One region of the Bradyrhizobium sp. LB13.1 genome, then DNA from elsewhere that is predicted to be linked to it. Evidence: predicted binding sites of a transcription regulator. Region 1 holds the regulator's gene; each other region holds the start of a gene.
What was found. The regulator PhoB, encoded in region 1, activates phosphate uptake and scavenging genes when phosphate is short. The targets are predictions, from matches to a motif close to TGTCATNNANCTGTCAT.
Positions count from the first base shown of each region.

Region 2: ACVWYI_RS28460 (UDP-2,3-diacylglucosamine diphosphatase) is a predicted target of PhoB. The motif match lies at 2,991-3,007, and genes of this name have one in related genera.
Region 3: phnF (phosphonate metabolism transcriptional regulator PhnF) is a predicted target of PhoB. The motif match lies at 2,901-2,917, and genes of this name have one in related genera.

Region 1 is NZ_JBSRYQ010000001.1:1,120,974-1,126,812, reverse strand. It holds partial or broken gene ACVWYI_RS05250 (acetylornithine transaminase) at 1-1,153, opposite strand, end outside; gene ACVWYI_RS05245 (GcrA family cell cycle regulator) at 1,610-2,122, shown strand; gene phoB (phosphate regulon transcriptional regulator PhoB) at 2,252-2,962, opposite strand; gene phoU (phosphate signaling complex protein PhoU) at 2,978-3,694, opposite strand; gene pstB (phosphate ABC transporter ATP-binding protein PstB) at 3,706-4,527, opposite strand; gene pstA (phosphate ABC transporter permease PstA) at 4,524-5,369, opposite strand; partial or broken gene pstC (phosphate ABC transporter permease subunit PstC) at 5,374-5,839, opposite strand, start outside.
Region 2 is NZ_JBSRYQ010000001.1:5,852,467-5,858,305, forward strand. It holds gene ACVWYI_RS28445 (hypothetical protein) at 1-200, shown strand, start outside; gene ACVWYI_RS28450 (threonine/serine dehydratase) at 276-1,259, opposite strand; gene ACVWYI_RS28455 (glycosyltransferase) at 1,323-2,141, opposite strand; gene ACVWYI_RS28460 (UDP-2,3-diacylglucosamine diphosphatase) at 2,155-2,967, opposite strand; gene thiD (bifunctional hydroxymethylpyrimidine kinase/phosphomethylpyrimidine kinase) at 3,173-3,973, opposite strand; gene ACVWYI_RS28470 (Lrp/AsnC ligand binding domain-containing protein) at 4,104-4,349, shown strand; gene ACVWYI_RS28475 (c-type cytochrome) at 4,346-5,272, opposite strand; gene ACVWYI_RS28480 (CHRD domain-containing protein) at 5,429-5,839, shown strand, end outside.
Region 3 is NZ_JBSRYQ010000001.1:7,594,765-7,600,603, forward strand. It holds gene ACVWYI_RS36910 (alpha-D-ribose 1-methylphosphonate 5-phosphate C-P-lyase PhnJ) at 1-637, opposite strand, end outside; gene ACVWYI_RS36915 (carbon-phosphorus lyase complex subunit PhnI) at 634-1,749, opposite strand; gene phnH (phosphonate C-P lyase system protein PhnH) at 1,754-2,362, opposite strand; gene phnG (phosphonate C-P lyase system protein PhnG) at 2,367-2,780, opposite strand; gene phnF (phosphonate metabolism transcriptional regulator PhnF) at 2,951-3,679, shown strand; gene phnE (phosphonate ABC transporter, permease protein PhnE) at 3,712-4,560, opposite strand; gene phnE (phosphonate ABC transporter, permease protein PhnE) at 4,557-5,441, opposite strand; gene phnD (phosphonate ABC transporter substrate-binding protein) at 5,517-5,839, opposite strand, start outside.

The DNA of each region.
Region 1 (5,839 bases):
CGCCCAACGCTGTCCTCGATCTCGGCTTCGGTGACGATCAAAGGCGGCAGGAAACGCACGACATTGTCGCCGGCGCCGACAGTGAGCAGTTTTTCTTCGCGCAAGGCTGCAACGAGATCGCCTGAAGGCACCACCGCCTTGATGCCGATCAGCAGGCCCTCGCCGCGCACTTCGCTGACGACATCGCTATGACGATCGATCACGGAGGCGAGCTTCTGCTTGAGCAGCAGCGACATTCTCTGCACGTGGTCGAAGAAGCCGGGCTTGAGCATGACGTCGAGCACGGCGTTCGCAGCCGAAATCGCGAGCGGATTGCCGCCGAAGGTCGAGCCGTGCGAGCCGGGCCCCATGCCGGCCCGCCGCATCCGCGGTCGCCAGCACCGCGCCGATCGGAAAGCCGCCGCCGAGCGCCTTCGCCAGCGACATCACATCGGGCGTCACGCCGAGACGGCGGTGTGCGAACAGATCGCCGGTGCGGCCCATGCCGGTCTGCACCTCGTCGAACGCGAGCAGCAAGCCCTTGTCGTCGCAGAGCTGGCGCAGCGCCTTGAGGAAGGCCGGGGTTGCCGAGCGCACGCCGCCCTCGCCCTGGATCGGCTCGATCAGGATACCGGCGGTCTGCGGACCGATCGCTTTCTTCACGGCCTCGATATCGCCATGCGGGATTTGGTCGAAGCCATCCATCGGCGGACCAAAACCTTCCAGATATTTTGCAGATCCCGTCGCGGCCAGCGTCGCCAGCGTGCGGCCGTGGAACGCGCCTTCGAAGGTGATGATGCGGTAACGTTCCGGATGCCCTTGGGAGAAGTGATGATGGCGGACCAGCTTGATCACGCCCTCCAGCGCCTCGGCGCCGGAAATTGCAGAAGAACACGAAGTCCGCAAAACTCTCATGGCAGAGGCGGTTGGCGAGCTTCTCGCCATCCGGGCTCTGGAACAGGTTCGACATGTGCCAGAGCTTCGTGGCCTGCTCCTGCAACGCTTTGACCAGCGCGGGATGGGCATGGCCGAGCGCGTTCACCGCGACACCCGAGGTGAAATCGAGATAGCGCTCGCCATTGATCGCAATCAGCCAGCAGCCTTCGCCGCGCTCGAAACCGAGGTCGGTTCTGGCGAAAACGGGGAGCAAATGCGGCGCTGCGCTGTTGGTCATGATGTCACTTGGATGTTGCGGACGGTGTGACGCGTGCATTGCGCAACGCACCATTGACCGGCCCGGAAAACGAAACGTGCCGCCTTTTCGGGGCGGCACGTGTCACTATCTTATGCTTGGGAAGACGGGTGTCAATGCCGCCCCGGAAAGCCTCGCGAAACGCTGAATCCGTAATCTTGCGGTGCCGATTTCGCGGGATTTCACCACGGAACATGTGGAAGCGAGTCGGCGGACTCTTGCGCGGGAGTCACGCCATATTGTAGCGTTTGGATTGTCAGATACGACATCTCGTGCAGTGGTTCTGATCTCTAAGTCCTTATGTACCGGCGTAAACGTTCGGGCGTTCTAGTCACGCCCGGCGAGCCTTAAGGGATTCTGGCGGCACGGGTTTTTAAAGGCTTAGGCATTCGCTGCGAGGCGCCAGGATGGCAGGCCGGCAGCGAGGGAAAGGGTGCAATGACAGTTTTGACCTGGTCCGATGATCGCGTCGAGCAGCTTAAAAAGCTCTGGGAGGCCGGACTTTCGGCCAGCCAGATCGCGGCTGAGCTCGGTAATGTGACCCGCAATGCCGTGATCGGCAAAGTGCACAGGCTCGGCCTGTCGGGTCGCGCCAAGAGCCCTTCATCGGCAGCGCCCCGGCCGCGCAAGGCGCGCCCCGCGCAGCATATGATGCGGGTGACCCGTCCGATCTCGCGCGGCAACACCGCGCTGGCACAGGCTTTCGAGGTCGAAGTGGAGGCCGAACCGGTCACCTACGACAACGTGGTGCCGATGAGCCAGCGGCTATCGCTGCTCGAGCTGAACGAGGCGACCTGCCACTGGCCGGTCGGCGATCCCTCGACCCCGGATTTCTTCTTCTGCGGCGGCAAGGCGCTTTCCGGGCTGCCCTATTGCGCCCAGCACTCGCGCGTCGCGTATCAGCCGGCGTCGGATCGGCGCCGCGCACCGGTGAAGCCGGGCCCGCGCTGAGCTAGCGGATTTAGCTGACTGCAAGGGCGGCGCCGTCACACGATGACGCCTCGGCCCACTTGATGTCGTCCCGGACAAGCGTGCCAAAAGCGCGTGCCGATCCGGAACGACGGCGGAGCTTGAAGCGAGTTACGCCTGCTGCTCCGCCTTGGCAAAACGATCATCCAGCGCGTAGCCGGCGCCGCGGACGGTGCGGATCGGGTCCTGCTCGCGGCCCAGATTGAGCAGCTTGCGCAGGCGGCCGATATGCACGTCGACGGTACGCTCGTCGATGTAGATGTCGCGGCCCCAGACGCTGTCGAGCAGTTGCTCGCGCGAGAACACCCGCCCCGGATGCTCCAGGAAGAACTCCAGCAGGCGATATTCGGTCGGGCCGAGATCGATCGGCCGGCCCGAGCGCGCCACGCGGCGCTTGTCGCGGTCGAGCTCGATGTCGCCAAAGGCGAGCACAGCGGCGAGCCGTTCGGGGCTTGCGCGCCGCAGCAGGCCCTTCACGCGCGCCAGGAGCTCCGGCACCGAGAACGGCTTGACGATGTAATCGTCGGCGCCGGTCGCAAGACCCCGCACCCGCTCGCTTTCCTCGCCGCGCGCGGTGAGCATGATGATCGGGAGCTGCTTGGTCTCGGGACGGGTGCGAAGCCGCCGGCACAATTCGATGCCCGACAGGCCCGGCAGCATCCAGTCGAGCACGATCAAATCGGGAATGTGCTCCTTGAGACGGGTGTCGGCGTCGTCGCCGCGCATGACCGTCTCGACGTCATAGCCGTCGCCTTCGAGGTTGTAGCGGAGAAGCTCGGTCAGGGCTTCCTCGTCCTCAACCACCATAATGCGTGCGCCCATCTGGGTCGTTGCTCCCTAGGTGTTCGGTATCGAGCTGGCGAAGGTCGTCATATCGCCCTTCGGCCGCTTGTCGGTGATCGCCTGGCCCTCGATCATGTAGAACACGGTCTCGGCGATGTTGGTGGCGTGGTCGCCGATCCGCTCGATGTTCTTGGCGCAGAACATCAAATGGATGCAGAACGAGATGTTGCGCGGATCCTCCATCATGTAAGTGAGGAGCTCGCGGAACAGCGAAGTGCAGATGGCGTCGACTTCCTCGTCGCCCTTCCACACCGCCATCGCCGCCGGCAAATCATGTGCGGCATAGGCGTCCAGCACCGACTTGACCTGCTGCTGCACGAGGTCTGTCATGTGCTCCAGGCCGCGGAACAGCTTGAGCGGATGGAAATCCGTCTCCAGCGCCGCGACGCGCTTGCCCATGTTCTTGGCGAGGTCGCCGATGCGCTCGAGATCGGTCGCGACGCGCATGGCGCCGACGATCTCGCGCAGATCGACCGCCATCGGCTGACGGCGGGCGATGGTGAGCACGGCGCGCTCCTCGATCTTCTTCTGGAGCGCGTCGAGCTCGGTGTCGATGGTGACGACGCGCTGGCCGAGCGGAACGTCACGGCGGATCAGCGCGTCGACGGAATCGACGATCATGCGCTCGGCGATGCCGCCCATCTCGGCAACCAGCCGGGTGAGTTCCTGGAGGTCGGTGTCGAAGGCCTTTGCGGTATGTTCAGAACCCATGTCGCGTCTCCTCAGCCGAACCGGCCGGTGATGTAATCCTGCGTGCGCCGGTCGGTCGGCGACGTAAAGATCTTGTTGGTGTCGTCGAACTCGATCAGCTCGCCGAGATACATGAAGGCGGTCTTGTCGGAGACGCGCGCCGCCTGCTGCATGTTGTGGGTGACGATCGCGATCGTGTAGTCCTCGGAGAGCTCCTGGATCAGCTCCTCGACCTTGGCGGTCGAGATCGGGTCGAGCGCCGAGCAGGGTTCGTCGAACAGGATCACCTCGGGCCGCACCGCGACGGTGCGGGCGATGCAGAGGCGTTGCTGCTGGCCGCCGGAGAGCGACAGGCCGGAGGCGTTGAGCTTGTCCTTGACCTCGTTCCACAGCGCGCCGCCGCGCAGCGCCTTCTCGACCCGGCCGTCCATCTCGGATTTCGAGATCTTCTCGTAGAGACGGATGCCGAACGCGATGTTTTCGTAGATCGTCATCGGGAACGGCGTCGGCTTCTGGAACACCATGCCGACGCGGGCGCGCAGCAAATTGAGGTCCAGCCTGGGGTCGAGGATGTTGGTCTGGTCGAGCATGAGCTGACCGGTGGCGCGCTGGCCCGGATAGAGGTCGTACATCCGGTTGAAGATGCGCAGCAGGGTCGACTTGCCGCAGCCCGACGGGCCGATGAACGCCGTGACGCGATTGGCGCCGAGCGTCAGGTTGATGTTCTTCAGCGCGTGGTGCTCGCCGTAATAGAAGTTCAGGTTGCGAACGGTCACCTTGGGGGGCGCCTCGGGCAGCATCGGCGCGGGGGGCAGTCCGCCGGCCGCGCTCATCGATACGGAAAGATCACTCATTTTGCGGTCCTCTCGGCGCCAAGGATGCGCGCGCCAATATTCAGGGCAAGAACGGTCAGGGTGATGAGCAGCGCACCGCTCCAGGCGAGCTGCTTCCAATAGGCGTAGGGGCTCTGCACGAAGTTGTTGATGGTGACCGGCAGGTTCGCCATCGTCTTGTTCAGGCCGAGGCTGAAGAACTGGTTCGACAGCGCGGTGAAGAGCAGCGGCGCGGTCTCGCCGGCGACGCGGGCAGTCGCAAGCAGCACGCCGGTGATGAGACCCGATCGGGCAGCACGATAAGCGATGCGCTTGATCACCAGCGAGCGCGGCAGGCCAAGCGCCGAGGCCGCCTCGCGCAGTGCGTTCGGCACCAGCAGCAGCATGTCCTCAGTCGTGCGCAGCACCACCGGGATGACGATGACCGCGAGCGCGAGACTGCCGGCGATCGCCGAGAAGCCGCGCATCGGCACCACCACCGCGCCGTAGATGAACAGGCCGATGATGATCGAGGGCGCCGACAGCAGGATGTCGTTGATGAAGCGGATCACCGAGGTCAGCCGGTCGTTGCGGCCGTATTCGGCGAGATAGGTGCCGGCGAACATGCCGAGCGGCGCGCCGATGCCGACGCCGATCACGGTCATGATCAGCGAGCCGACGATGGCGTTGAGCAGGCCGCCCTCGTTCGATCCGGGTGGCGGTGTGTTCTCGGTGAACAGCTGGACATTGAGGCCAGCCAGGCCGTTGTAGAGCAGCGTGATCAGGATCAGCGCAAGCCAGGTGACGCCGAAGGCGGTCGCGGCGATGCAGAGCCCGCGGATGACGAAGTCGTTGCGGCGACGGCGTGAATAGATCGGGTTCATGGCGTTAGTTCCCCGCCTTCTTTTCCAAACGCATCAGCATCAGCCGCGCGCCCGCGAGCACGAAGAACGTCAGCACGAACAGCAGCAGGCCGAGCAGGATCAGGCCGGACTGGTGCAGGCCGTCGCTCTCAGCGAACTCGGATGCGATCGCCGCCGAGATCGTGGTGCCCGGCGAAAAGATCGACGTCGAGATGCGGAACGAGTTGCCGATGATGAAGGTCACCGCCATGGTCTCGCCGAGCGCGCGGCCCAGCGCCAGCATGACGCCGCCGATGACGCCGACGCGGGTGTAGGGGATCACCACGCTGCGGACGACTTCCCAGGTGGTGCAGCCGACGCCGTAGGCGGCTTCCTTCAGGACCGGAGGCACCGTCTTGAACACGTCGACCGAGATCGAGGTGATGAAGGGCAGCACCATGATGGCGAGGATCAGCGCGGCATTGAATAGGCTGAGATAGGACGGGGGACCT
Region 2 (5,839 bases), 4.7 Mb from region 1:
ACAATCCGATCCGCATCAACAACGGCGCGAAGATCAACAACAACCCGGTGAACAAGGTGCAGGTGCAGAACAACACCCGCCCGCAGTTCAACACCACCAACCGGATCGGCAATGGCGGCAGCAACAATTTTCGCCAGTCGATGAACCAGAGCCAGGGCAACAACGGTGGCGGCAACAATCACCGCGGCTTCATGCACTGATCGCGGTCGGCCACACACGACAAAGGAGCAGAGCGGCAACGCTCTGCCCCTTCTTCATGTGAGACGATTAGAAAATCAGGCCACCAGCTCCGCGAACAGATCGGCATCGACATTGCCGCCGGAGAGCACGATGACGACGTTCTTGCCGGCAACATCAAGACGCCCCGCAAGCAACGCGGCCAAGCCCACCGCTCCGCCCGGCTCGACCACGAGCTTCAGCTCGCGATAGGCGAACGCGACGGCCGCGCCGACTTCCTTGTCCGACGCGGTCACGCCGCGCGCGAGCAGCTTGCTGTTGATCGCAAACGTCATCTCGCCGGGGATCAGGGCCATCAGCGCATCGCAGATGGTGCGGCCTGCCGGCCCGTGCGGCTCGCGATGACCTGCGGTCAGCGAAAGGCCGTGATCGTCGAACGACTCGGGCTCGGCGACGACGATTTGGGCTAACGGATAGCGCGCCTTTACTGCCGTCGCGACGCCCGCGATCAGGCCGCCGCCGGAGGCCGGCGCGACCACGATGTCAGGGGCGAGACCGAGCGCTGCCATGTCTTCCGCAATCTCGCGACCGGCAGTGCCTTGGCCTGCGATCACGAAGGGATCATCATAGGGCCTGACCAGCGTTGCGCCGCGCTTCTCGGCGATGCCGCGCGAGATCGCCTCGCGGTCGTCGCGATCGCGGTCGTACAGCACGACCTCGGCGCCATAGGATTTGGTGCGCTCGCGCTTCGACAGCGGCGCATCCGCGGGCATCACGATGGTCGCCTGCATGTCGAGGATCTTTGCCGCCGCCGCCACGCCCTGGGCATGGTTGCCGGAGGAGAACGCGACCACGCCACCGGCGCGCTTGTCCTGCGGGATCGAGGCGACCTTGTTGAAAGCACCGCGAAACTTGAACGAACCGGTGCGCTGGAGCATCTCCGGCTTCAGGAACACCTTTGCGCCGACGCGCTCGTTGAGCACGGGAAAGGACAGCAGCGGGGTGCGGACCGCGAAGGGCGCGATCACGCGCGCTGCGGCATCGATATCGGCAGGGCCGATCGGGAGGAGCTGTTCGGTCATAACCGACCATATCGCGGCTATCGAGCCGCGGGCAAGACACCTCCACGCGAGGATTTCTTCCGCTCAGGCGACGAAGCGCGCCGGCTCCGCCCCGTTCCGGCCCGGCAGCACCGCGCCGACCGCCAAAATGCTGTCGATAAAATCCCCGGCCGAGGCTTCCCAGGTGTAGTTGGCGGCGAATTCGACACAGTCCTGCCGGGAGATGTCGAGCGCGGCGAAGCAGGCGCTGTGCAGATCGTGATCGAGCGCCCCGACTAACGCATCGCCGATCACGTCGCGGGGCCCCTTCACCGGGAACGCCGCAACCGGCAGGCCGCTTGCGAGCGCTTCCAGGAGGACAAGGCCAAAAGTGTCGGTCCTGCTCGGAAACACGAAAACGTCGGCGGCCGCGTAAATGTCGGCCAGCTCCTCGCCGTGCTTCTCGCCGAGGAAGATCGCGTCCGGCTCGCGGGCGAGCGCAGGCGTTGCCGCCATCACGGCGCGGCTGGGGCTGTGGAATCGGCGCAGAGCCCGCCAGATCAGCGAGCCCGGCACCGGCACGCGGGCGCGGACATATTCGGGAAAGCGGGTGTGGAAGCTGGTCGTGAAGGGCAGCTTGCGCTGGCGGCAATAGCGGCGGACCATCAGGCCGATCGGCCCCTCCGTCGCGATGTGGATGCTGTCCGGGCGCGCCTCTTCGATCAGCTTCGCGATCCGTGCCGGGCGCGGCATGGCCAGCCGCACGTCACGATAGCTCGGCATCGCAAAAGTGCGGAACGATTGCGGCGTCAGGAACGCGAATTCGACGCCGAGGCTTTTGGCGGCGTCAGCCAGCTTGGTCAGCGTCCGAACCACACCGTTGACTTGCGGGTGCCAGGCGTCGGTCGCGACCAGAATGCGCATCAGGCTGCCCTTGTTATGCAGCTTTGGCTGCGACCTGCGGGATCTGTGCCGGCTTCTCGGCCTGGTCCGCCCAGGTGATGATCTCGAAACGGCCGTCGTCGTGCTCGACCAGCGCCGTGCAGCTCTCGACCCAGTCGCCGCAATTCATGTAGCGGATGCCGCCCTCGTTGCGGATCACGGCGTAGTGGATGTGCCCGCAGATCACGCCATCGGCATCATGGCGCCGCGCCTCGGCGGCGAGCGCCTGCTCGAACGCGCCGATATAGTTGACCGCGTTCTTGACCTTCTGCTTGGCCCATTGCGACAGCGACCAATAGGGCACTTTGAACATGCGGCGGAAGAAGTTGACGAAGCGATTCATCTGGATCGCGAAGTCGTAAGCCTTGTCGCCGAGATGGGCGAGCCAGCGCGCGTTCTGCACCACGAGGTCGAAGATGTCGCCGTGGATGACGAGATAGCGCTTGCCGTCCGCGCCGGTGTGGACGGTGTTCTCGACGACGTCGATGCCGCCGAAATGCGTGCCGTAATAGTTGCGCAGGAACTCGTCGTGATTGCCGGGGATGTAGATGACCTTGGCGCCTTTGCGCGCCTTGCGCAAAAGCTTCTGGACGAGGTCGTTATGCGATTGCGGCCAGTGCCAGCTCGATCTCAGCGCCCAGCCGTCGACGATGTCGCCGACGAGATAGATCGTGTCTGCATCATGGAAACGCAGGAAGTCGAGCAGAAGGTCGGCTTGAGAACCGCGGGCTCCGAGATGAACGTCGGAGATGAACAACGTGCGAAAGCGCCGCTCAGGGCTCTCGTCACTCACATCGTAACTTCCCATGCGACAGCCTGTAACAATGTCCCGTGACAGGGGGATGACCAATTGAACCTTTGAGGCACCCTCGGATACGAATCGCGCCTTGCCTCGCCTTCCCCGCGAATATCAGTCGCATGCGACAATCAGGCGACATCACGCCGCAGCAACCTCCGCAAGAACCCGAAACTGCTGGCTGGATGGGTTAACGGCCGCGCGCTCGCGGCCGGTCTCAGTAAAACCTGTGGAAATGATGGATCGGCCCGTGGCCGTGGCCGACGCTGAAGCGGTCGGCGGCCGCGATCGCCGCGCTGATCCAGGTCTTGGCGTTGCGCACGGCGCGCTCGAGATCCTCGCCTCTGGCCAGCCCCGCGGCGACCGCCGAGGACAGCGAACAGCCGGTACCATGGGTGTTGCTTGTGGCCACGCGCGGCGCGGCGAGCGCGATCGTATTCTTGGCATCGACGAAATAGTCGGTGCTCTCGGCGCCCTCGCCGTGCCCGCCCTTGATCAGGACCGCACGGCAGCCCAACGCCAGCAGCCGGCGCCCCTGGCTCTCGATCTCGGCCTCGCTGGTCGCGACCGGCTCGTCGAGCAGAGCCGCAGCTTCCGGCAGATTGGGCGTGATCACCGAGGCCAGCGGCATCAGTTTGATGCGCAGGGCGTCGATGGCTTCGGACGCGAGCAGGCGATCCCCCGATGTCGCCACCATCACGGGATCGAGCACGATGTGTTGGGGTTTCCAACGCGACAGTGCGGCCGCGATCGCATCGATGCTTGCGGCCTGCGCCACCATGCCGATCTTGACCGCGCCGACCTCGAGATCGGAGAATACCGCGTCGATCTGCGCGGTGACGAATTCGGCCGGCACGGCGTGAATGCCGGTGACGCCGCGCGTGTTCTGCGCCGTCAGCGCCGTGATGGCGGAAGCGCCGAAGACACCGAGCGCGGCAAAGGTCTTCAGGTCTGCCTGGATGCCGGCCCCGCCGCTCGAATCGGAGCCGGCGATGGTGAGCGCCACGGGGGTCGTCATGGGCCGATTTTCCGCTTCCTGGGGACCATCTCCTGTCCTAGCGCGCATATACAGAGGCAGCAAGTTCGCTTGCCAAATCCGGCCGGTTTTGGCCTATTAGCCGGTCAGATATGCCTTCGGAGTGACTGCAATGGTTCCTTTTTTCGTTCAGATCAAATGCAAGCTCGGCCAGTCCTATGTGGTCGCCAATGCGCTTGCCGAAGCCGAGATCGCCTCCGAGATCTATTCCACGGCCGGTCAATACGACCTGCTGGTGAAGTTCTACGTCGACAACGACACCGATATCGGCCACTTCGTCAACGAGAAGGTGCAGGTGCTGCCGGGCATCCAGGACACCCTGACCATCATCACCTTCAAGGCGTTTGGCGCGACCTAGCTGCCTTCTTTGCGCTTCGGTCGCGGCGGGCCGTCCACCGGCGGCAGCGATTTGAGATAGTCCGCCATCGCCGCGAGATCCTCGTCCGGCAATTGTGAGGTGTTCTTGATTACCCGCGTCATCGCACCGCCGACGCTGTCGCCGTCGGGGAGTTCGCCGGTCTTCAGGAAATAGGCAATATCCTTCGCGCTCCACTCCCCAAGGCCCTTCTGCGTGATGTTGGGCACCCAGCCCTCGCCTTCCGGATTGGGCCCGCCGGCGAAGCGTTCTCCGGCGATGATGCCGCCAAGCGCATTGCGCGGGCTGTGGCATTCCGCGCAATGGCCAAAACTGCTGACGAGATAGGCGCCACGATTCCATTGCGGCAACTTCGCGCTGTCGGCGACGAAAGGCTTGCCGTCCATAAACAAAAATTTCCAGATGCCGACGTTGCGCCGGATGTCGAAGGGAAAGCGCACATCGTGGTCGCGCACCTTGCCTGCAACGGCCGGCAGCGTTTTCAGATAGGCGAAGAGATCGAGCACGTCCTCGCGCCTGGCATGCTGATAGGAGGTATAGGGAAAGGCCGGAAAATAATGCTGTCCATCGGGCGAGACCCCGTGCATCACCGCGTTGACGAATTCAGCGTCGCTCCATTTGCCGATACCGTAGCTCGGATCGGAGGAGATGTTCGGCGCGTAGAACGTTCCGAACGGCGACTTGATCGCGACGCCGCCGCCGAGCCTGAGACGATCGGGCTGGTCGGGGACGGCATGGCATGAGGCGCAGCCGCCAGCGTTGAACATCACCTCGCCATTGGCAAGATCAGGCACGTGGGCAGGCGCGCCACCGGCGGCCGCCACCACCGGCGCGCTGAGCCACCGATAGGCGCCGGCTGCGGCGAGTGCGGCGAGCAGCGCCACGGAGATGGTTCGTCGCAACATGCGGTCCTTTCGTGCGTCGCGGCGAACCTTATGACCGATGTCTTCCCCGCTCCAGCCACGAAGAATTTAGCCCACGGCGGCCTGAAACGGGAATAAACTGAAATGCCGGCTGTTGGAAGTTTGGCAGCCCAAACGGGTTCAGCAGGGAGAAGAGTCATGAACAAGACCGTCATCGCCATGTCAGTGCTCGGCGCCGTTGCCTTTGCGGGTTCGGCCAGCGCGGAAAAGCTGAAAGCGACGCTCAACGCCAAGTCCGAGGTGCCCGCAACGAGCAGCAGCGGCACCGGAACGGCCGATCTGGACTACGACGCCGCCAGCAAGAAGTTGTCCTGGAAGCTCACCTATTCCGGCCTGTCCGGACCCGCCACCGCCGCGCATTTCCACGGGCCCGCCGAGGCCGGCAAGAACGCCGGCGTCGCGGTCCCGATCCCCGGCGCCGCCAAGAGCCCGGCCGAGGGCTCGGCGACATTGACCGACGCACAGGCCGCCGATCTCCTGGCCGGCAAGCTCTATGTCAACATTCACACCGCGGCCAATCCGGGCGGAGAGATCCGCGGTCAGGTGATG
Region 3 (5,839 bases), 6.5 Mb from region 1:
AGATGCGCTTCTCGCGGCCGGCGCCGAACAATTGCAGCGCCGGGCAATTGTCCATCTTGGGATTGTCGAATTTCGGCGTCGGCGACGGGTCCATCACGTAGCGCGCGTTGACCTTCACGGGATAGGCGTAAGCCGTCGCGATATGGCCGAAGCGGGCGATGTCCTCGTAGAGCTTGACATGCATCGGGCCGTATTCGGCGAGCGCATGCATGCGCCGCGTCTCGGTCTCACGCGGTTCGAGGAAACGCAGCGGCTCCGGAATCGGCACCTGATAGACCAGCACCTGATTCTCGTGCAGCGGCGTCTCCGGGATGCGGTGGCGGGTCTGGATCACGGTTGCATCTTCCGTCGCCGTCGTCGTGGCGACGCCGGCGGTCTTGGCAAAGAACTTTCGGATCGAGATCGCGTTGGTGGTGTCGTCGGAGCCCTGGTCGATCACCTTCAGCACGTCCTGGGGCCCGAGGATCGCAGCGGTCACCTGCACGCCGCCGGTGCCCCAGCCATAAGGCATCGGCATCTCGCGGCTGGCGAACGGCACCTGATAGCCGGGGATCGCGATCGCCTTGAGGATCGCGCGGCGGATCATCCGCTTGGTCTGTTCGTCGAGATAGGCAAAGTTGTAGGCGGGCGCGTTCATTCCGCGGCCTCCTTCATGGCGTCGGGCGCATTGGGATCGGCGAATGCTTCAGAAAACTCCTGGCGCAGCTTGCGCAACAGGCCGAGCTCGGACTGGAAGTCGACATAATGCGGCAGCTTCAGATGCTCGACGAAGCCGGTCGCCTGGACGTTGTCCGAATGCGACATCACGAATTCTTCATCTTGCGCCGGGGCGAGTGCCTCTTCGCCGAGTTCGCGCGCGCGCAACGCGCGGTCGACCAGCGCCATCGACATGGTCTTGCGCTCACTCTGGCCAAAGGCGAGACCATAACCGCGGGTGAAGCACGGCGCTTCCGTCGCAGAGCCCTTGAACTGGTTGACCATCTGGCACTCGGTCAGTTCGATCGAGCCGAGCGGCACGGCGAAGCCGACGTCTTCCGCCGAAAATTCGACCTCGACCTCGCCGAAGCGGATCTCGCCGGCGAAAGGGTGATTGCGGCCATAACCACGCTGGGTGGAATAGCCCATCGCCAGCAGAAAACCTTCGTCGCCACGCGCGAGGTTCTGCAAGCGCAAGTCGCGGTCCGCCGGGAAATTCAACGGCTCGCGGGTGAGGTCGCCGACGTTGGCGCCTTCCTCGGCCTGCGGCGAGGATTCGATAAGGCCGTCGCGGCCGAGGATGTCGGTCACCCGCGGCGTTGGCACTGTCGATGCTTCGGCCGTCGCCGGCGCGTCCGGCACAAAACCTTCGGCGAGCGAGGGATCTAGCAGGCGGTGGGTATAGTCGAAGGTCGGACCGAGGATCTGGCCGCCGGGAATGTCCTTGAACGTCGAGGACACCCGCCGCTGCACCCGCATCGCGCCGGTCTCGACCGGCTCGCTGGCGCCGAAGCGCGGCAGCGTGGCGCGGAAGGCGCGGACCAGGAAGATCGCCTCGATCAGATCGCCGCGCGCCTGCTTGATTGCGAGCGCCGCGAGCTCGCGGTCATAGAGCGAGCCTTCGCTCATGACGCGGTCCACGGCGAGGCCAAGCTGCTCCGAGATCTGGTCGAGGGACATTTCCGGAACGCTTTGGTCGCCGCGCCGCGCACTGGCGAGCAGGCGATGGGCGTTCTCGATGGCGCGTTCGCCGCCTTTGACTGCGACATACATGCGGCTAGCTTCCCTTGTTCACGACACGCGTGGTGCGGGGGATCGCAACCACGGCGTCATCGGCGACCAGCACCACATCGGTGCCGCGCGGAAACAGCGTCTCATTGACGCGCAGGCGCTCGAACAGGTCGAACGGCCTGATCGAGGCCTGGAGCGTCGCGACACCGTCGATGCCGGGGCCGCGCAGCTCGAAGCTGCGCCCCGAGGCCAGGCTCTCGACCTGAAGGATCAACGTGGTCGAACGATCCGGATATTCGCTGGTGCCGAGCGCGAAGCGCTCGAGCGAAGGCAGCGCTCCGCCGTCGCTGATCAGCGCGAAGCCTGCGATCGAGGAATCCTGCACGACCGGCGCGCCGGTGTGGAACTTCAGCCATTTTGTCACGTCGGTGCTTTCCGACATGCGCGCATCGAGCCAGAGCGGCGTGTCGTGGTCGAACAGCGTCAGCGCGATCGCGGCGGTGCCGCGCATCATGATATGAGGCGCTCCTGATGTCGGCACGATGCGCTGGACCGACCCCGGCCGCGCCATCGCGTCCATGACCGAACGAAAGGTCGATTGCGCCGACAGCACCTTGTCGGCGAACCCCGGCGGCAGTTCCGCAATCGTGGTCATGATCTCACCCTTCACCGCGCACCATGGTGTAGAAATCAACCTTCGTCGCGGCGGTCTCGGCCGCCGCCTGCTTACGCCTGACCATAAGCTGCTCACGCAACGGCGCGATAATTTCCCGCTCCACCGCGCCGCCGAAATCGCTGGACTGCACCAGCGCATCGCATAGCGCGATCAGCCGCGCCTTCTCACCGTCGCGACCGAGCGTGTAACCGAAACCGACCTCGCCGCTCGCGAGCCTGATCGCGGCGCGCGACACCGTCGCTTCGCCGAGATTGAACGGCGCACCGTCGCCGCCGACCCGGCCGCGCAGCATGACGAGGCCATTTTCCGGCGCACGCAAATCCTGATGCGCCGGCAGGGCGAGAGCGCGGAGGCGAGCGGCGATCTCGCCCGCCTCCGCGTGCGCCAGCACGGCCATTGCGGCCTTGCGCCGGGCTTGCTGATTGTTGTGCTGGGTCACCAAATCCACCGAACCTGTTTGCCGAACTTGCCGAATCCAAGTTGTCTATGATACTAGACAACTTGATACCGGAGCGCCATGACTGTTTCGTGACAAGGGCGTGATTTCTGGAGTAGCTTCCCGGCCACATGAGCATGCAGGATACAGCCTCCTCCGGCGTCGCCTTGTGGCGCCTCGTTGCCGACGGCATCGAGCGCGGCATCGCCGACGGCCGCTTTGTGGCCGGCGACAAGCTGCCGGGCGAGATGGAGATCGCTGAAACCTATCGCGTGAACCGCCACACAGTGCGGCGCGCGCTGGCCGCGCTTGCCGAGCGCGGCATCGTGCGGGCCGAGCGTGGCAGCGGAACCTATGTCGAGGCGCAGAAGCTCGCCTATCCGCTGCGCTCGCGGACCCGCTTCTCCGAGATCGTCGGCGCGGACGGCCGCGAACCGCATGGCCGGTTGATCGAGGCGTCCGATGATGCCGCGACCCGCGAACTCGCGCGGGAACTTGGATTGAAGGCCGGCGCACCACTGGTGCGGATCGAGGCGATGCGCCTCGCCGACCGCACGCCGATCTGCGTCTCCACCACCTGGCTGTCGGCGGAATTGTTTCCGGGGGCGGGCAATGTATTCGCCGCGACGCGCTCGATGACGAAACTGCTCGAGCATTACGGCGTCCGCGACTATCGTCGCGGCGCGACCCGCATCACCGCCGGCATCGTCGACGCAACCGACGCCGCACGGCTCGATCTGGCGCTGGGACGGCCGATTCTGGTGGTCGACGCGACCGACCATGACCTCGACGGCAAGCCGCTGGTCACCAAGCATTCGCGCTTCGCCGCGGAGCGGGTGGAATTTTTGGTGGAGTCGTAGCAACCATGAAATGGAGGCTACGGTGTCTGCGATTAAGCCACCGCCCTTCGCCCGATGATGGCGAAGCGGAGTTTTCCCGAGACGAAATCGATCGCGGCGACCGCGACCAGAATCATCAGGATCAGGAACGACACCTTCTGCCATTCCAGCACGCGGATCTGCTCGGCGAGCTGGAGCCCGATGCCGCCGGCGCCGACGATGCCGATGATGGTGGCCGAGCGCGTATTCGACTCGATGAAATAGAGCACCTGACCGGCGATCACCGGCAGGACCTGCGGCAACAAACCGAAACGGATCTCGTGCAGCGCACTGCCGCCGGACGCGCGGATGCCTTCGACCTGCTTCTGGTCGGCGCCCTCGATCGCCTCCGAGAACAATTTTCCGAAGGCGCCGAAATCGGACACGGCTATGGCGAGCACGCCGGCAAACGGGCCGAGCCCGACCACGTTGATCCACACCAGCGCCCAGATCAGGGTATCGACGCCGCGAATCGAATCCAGGAAACGTCGCACCGGGAAGCGCAGAATGCTCGACGGCACCACGTTGCGGGCGGCCAACAGGCTGACCGGAAGCGCGAACACGGCCGCAAGCGTCGTGCCGAGCAGCGCGATCGACAGCGTCTCGCCCAGCGCCTTCAGATAGATCGGCAGCGACGAGCCGGGATCCGGCGGGATCATCATCAGGCTGATCCAGCCGAGCTGGTTCAGCCCTGCGAAAAACCGCGACGGCGAGAAATCGAGATCGACGAGGCCGTAGACCAGGATCGCGAACGCCGCGACGATCATCGCCGGCATCGCAAGCCGCGCCGAGGCCGGCCGGTCGAACATTTCAGGATAGCGCGCGCGAAGCGCTACGGTGTCGATCTCCTGCCGCCCCGTCACGTCCGCGTCTCCCTGCCGAACAGCCGGCCGCGCAGCCAGCCGGTGCTGATGTCGATGACGAAGACCGTGACGATGATGGTGAGCAGGATCGCGCTGACGTCCGAGTAATAGAACTTGCGGATGGCGACGACGAGCTCCTGGCCGATGCCGCCGGCGCCGACGAAACCCATCACCGAGGCTTCCCGGACATTGACCTCGAAGCGCAGCAGCGCGTAGCTGGCATAGCCCGCGGTCACCTGCGGCACGACGGCAAAGCGCATGCAGGAGAGCCAGCTCGCACCGGTCGAGCGAATGCCTTCGACCGGCTTCATGTCGGCGTTCTCGACGATCTCCGAGAACAGTTTTCCGAGCGCGCCGGTGGAGTGGATCGCGATCGCGAGCACGCCGGCCATCGGCCCGAGCCCGAAGGCGATCACGAAGATCAGAGCGAAGACGATACCGGGCACGGTGCGGGCGAATTCGAGCAGGCGGCGCACCGTGAAGCGCAGCCAGGGCGACGGCGAGGTGTTTTCGGCCGCGAAGAAGTTGAGCGCGAAAGCGAACGTTGCACCGATCAGCGTGCCTACATAGGAGATCAACAGCGTCTCGCCGAGCATCCTCAGCCATTTGCGCCAGCCCCACAGCCACTCGCCGACATCGGTCCAAACCCGCTGGCCATTGTCGAGCGCGAAGATGCGGTCGAAATAGCTGAGGAAGTTACCGTAATGGGCGAAGAGGGTGCGCAGGTTCACTTCCGCGCCGATCGCGGCGAGAAACAGTGCTGCAGCGAAGATCACGGCTCCAAACAGGAGTCGCAGCCGCTTGCGCGCGACCGCCTGGCGATAGGCGGCGTTGAGCACGGCGAGCTGCTGCTCGGGGAGGATCGAAACCGCGACGGTCATCTGGCCAGGAAAAATGGTCGATCAAAGAGAAAGAGCCGGGTCCATCGACCCGGCTCCAATGCCATCATCCTGAAATCAGGACGCCTTCTTCTTACGCAGTGCATCGACGAACTTGATCAGCTCGATCGTGCCATCCCAGTCCTTGGTGGTGGCGGGATGAAAACCCTTCTTCTGGCCATCCTGGAGGCGATCGAAGGCCGCCTTGTCCTTGGCGGGCGCGTCGAAGAACGCCTTTGCGATGGCCGCCTTCGCCTCTTCCGGCAGGTCCGAATTGTAGGCGTAGGGGCCGTTGATGATCGGGTCCGACTTGTGGATGATGCGGAAATCGTCCTTCTTCATCGGCGGACCGTCGGCATTCTTCAACATGCCCTTGGTCAGCATCTGCGCCAGCGTCGAAT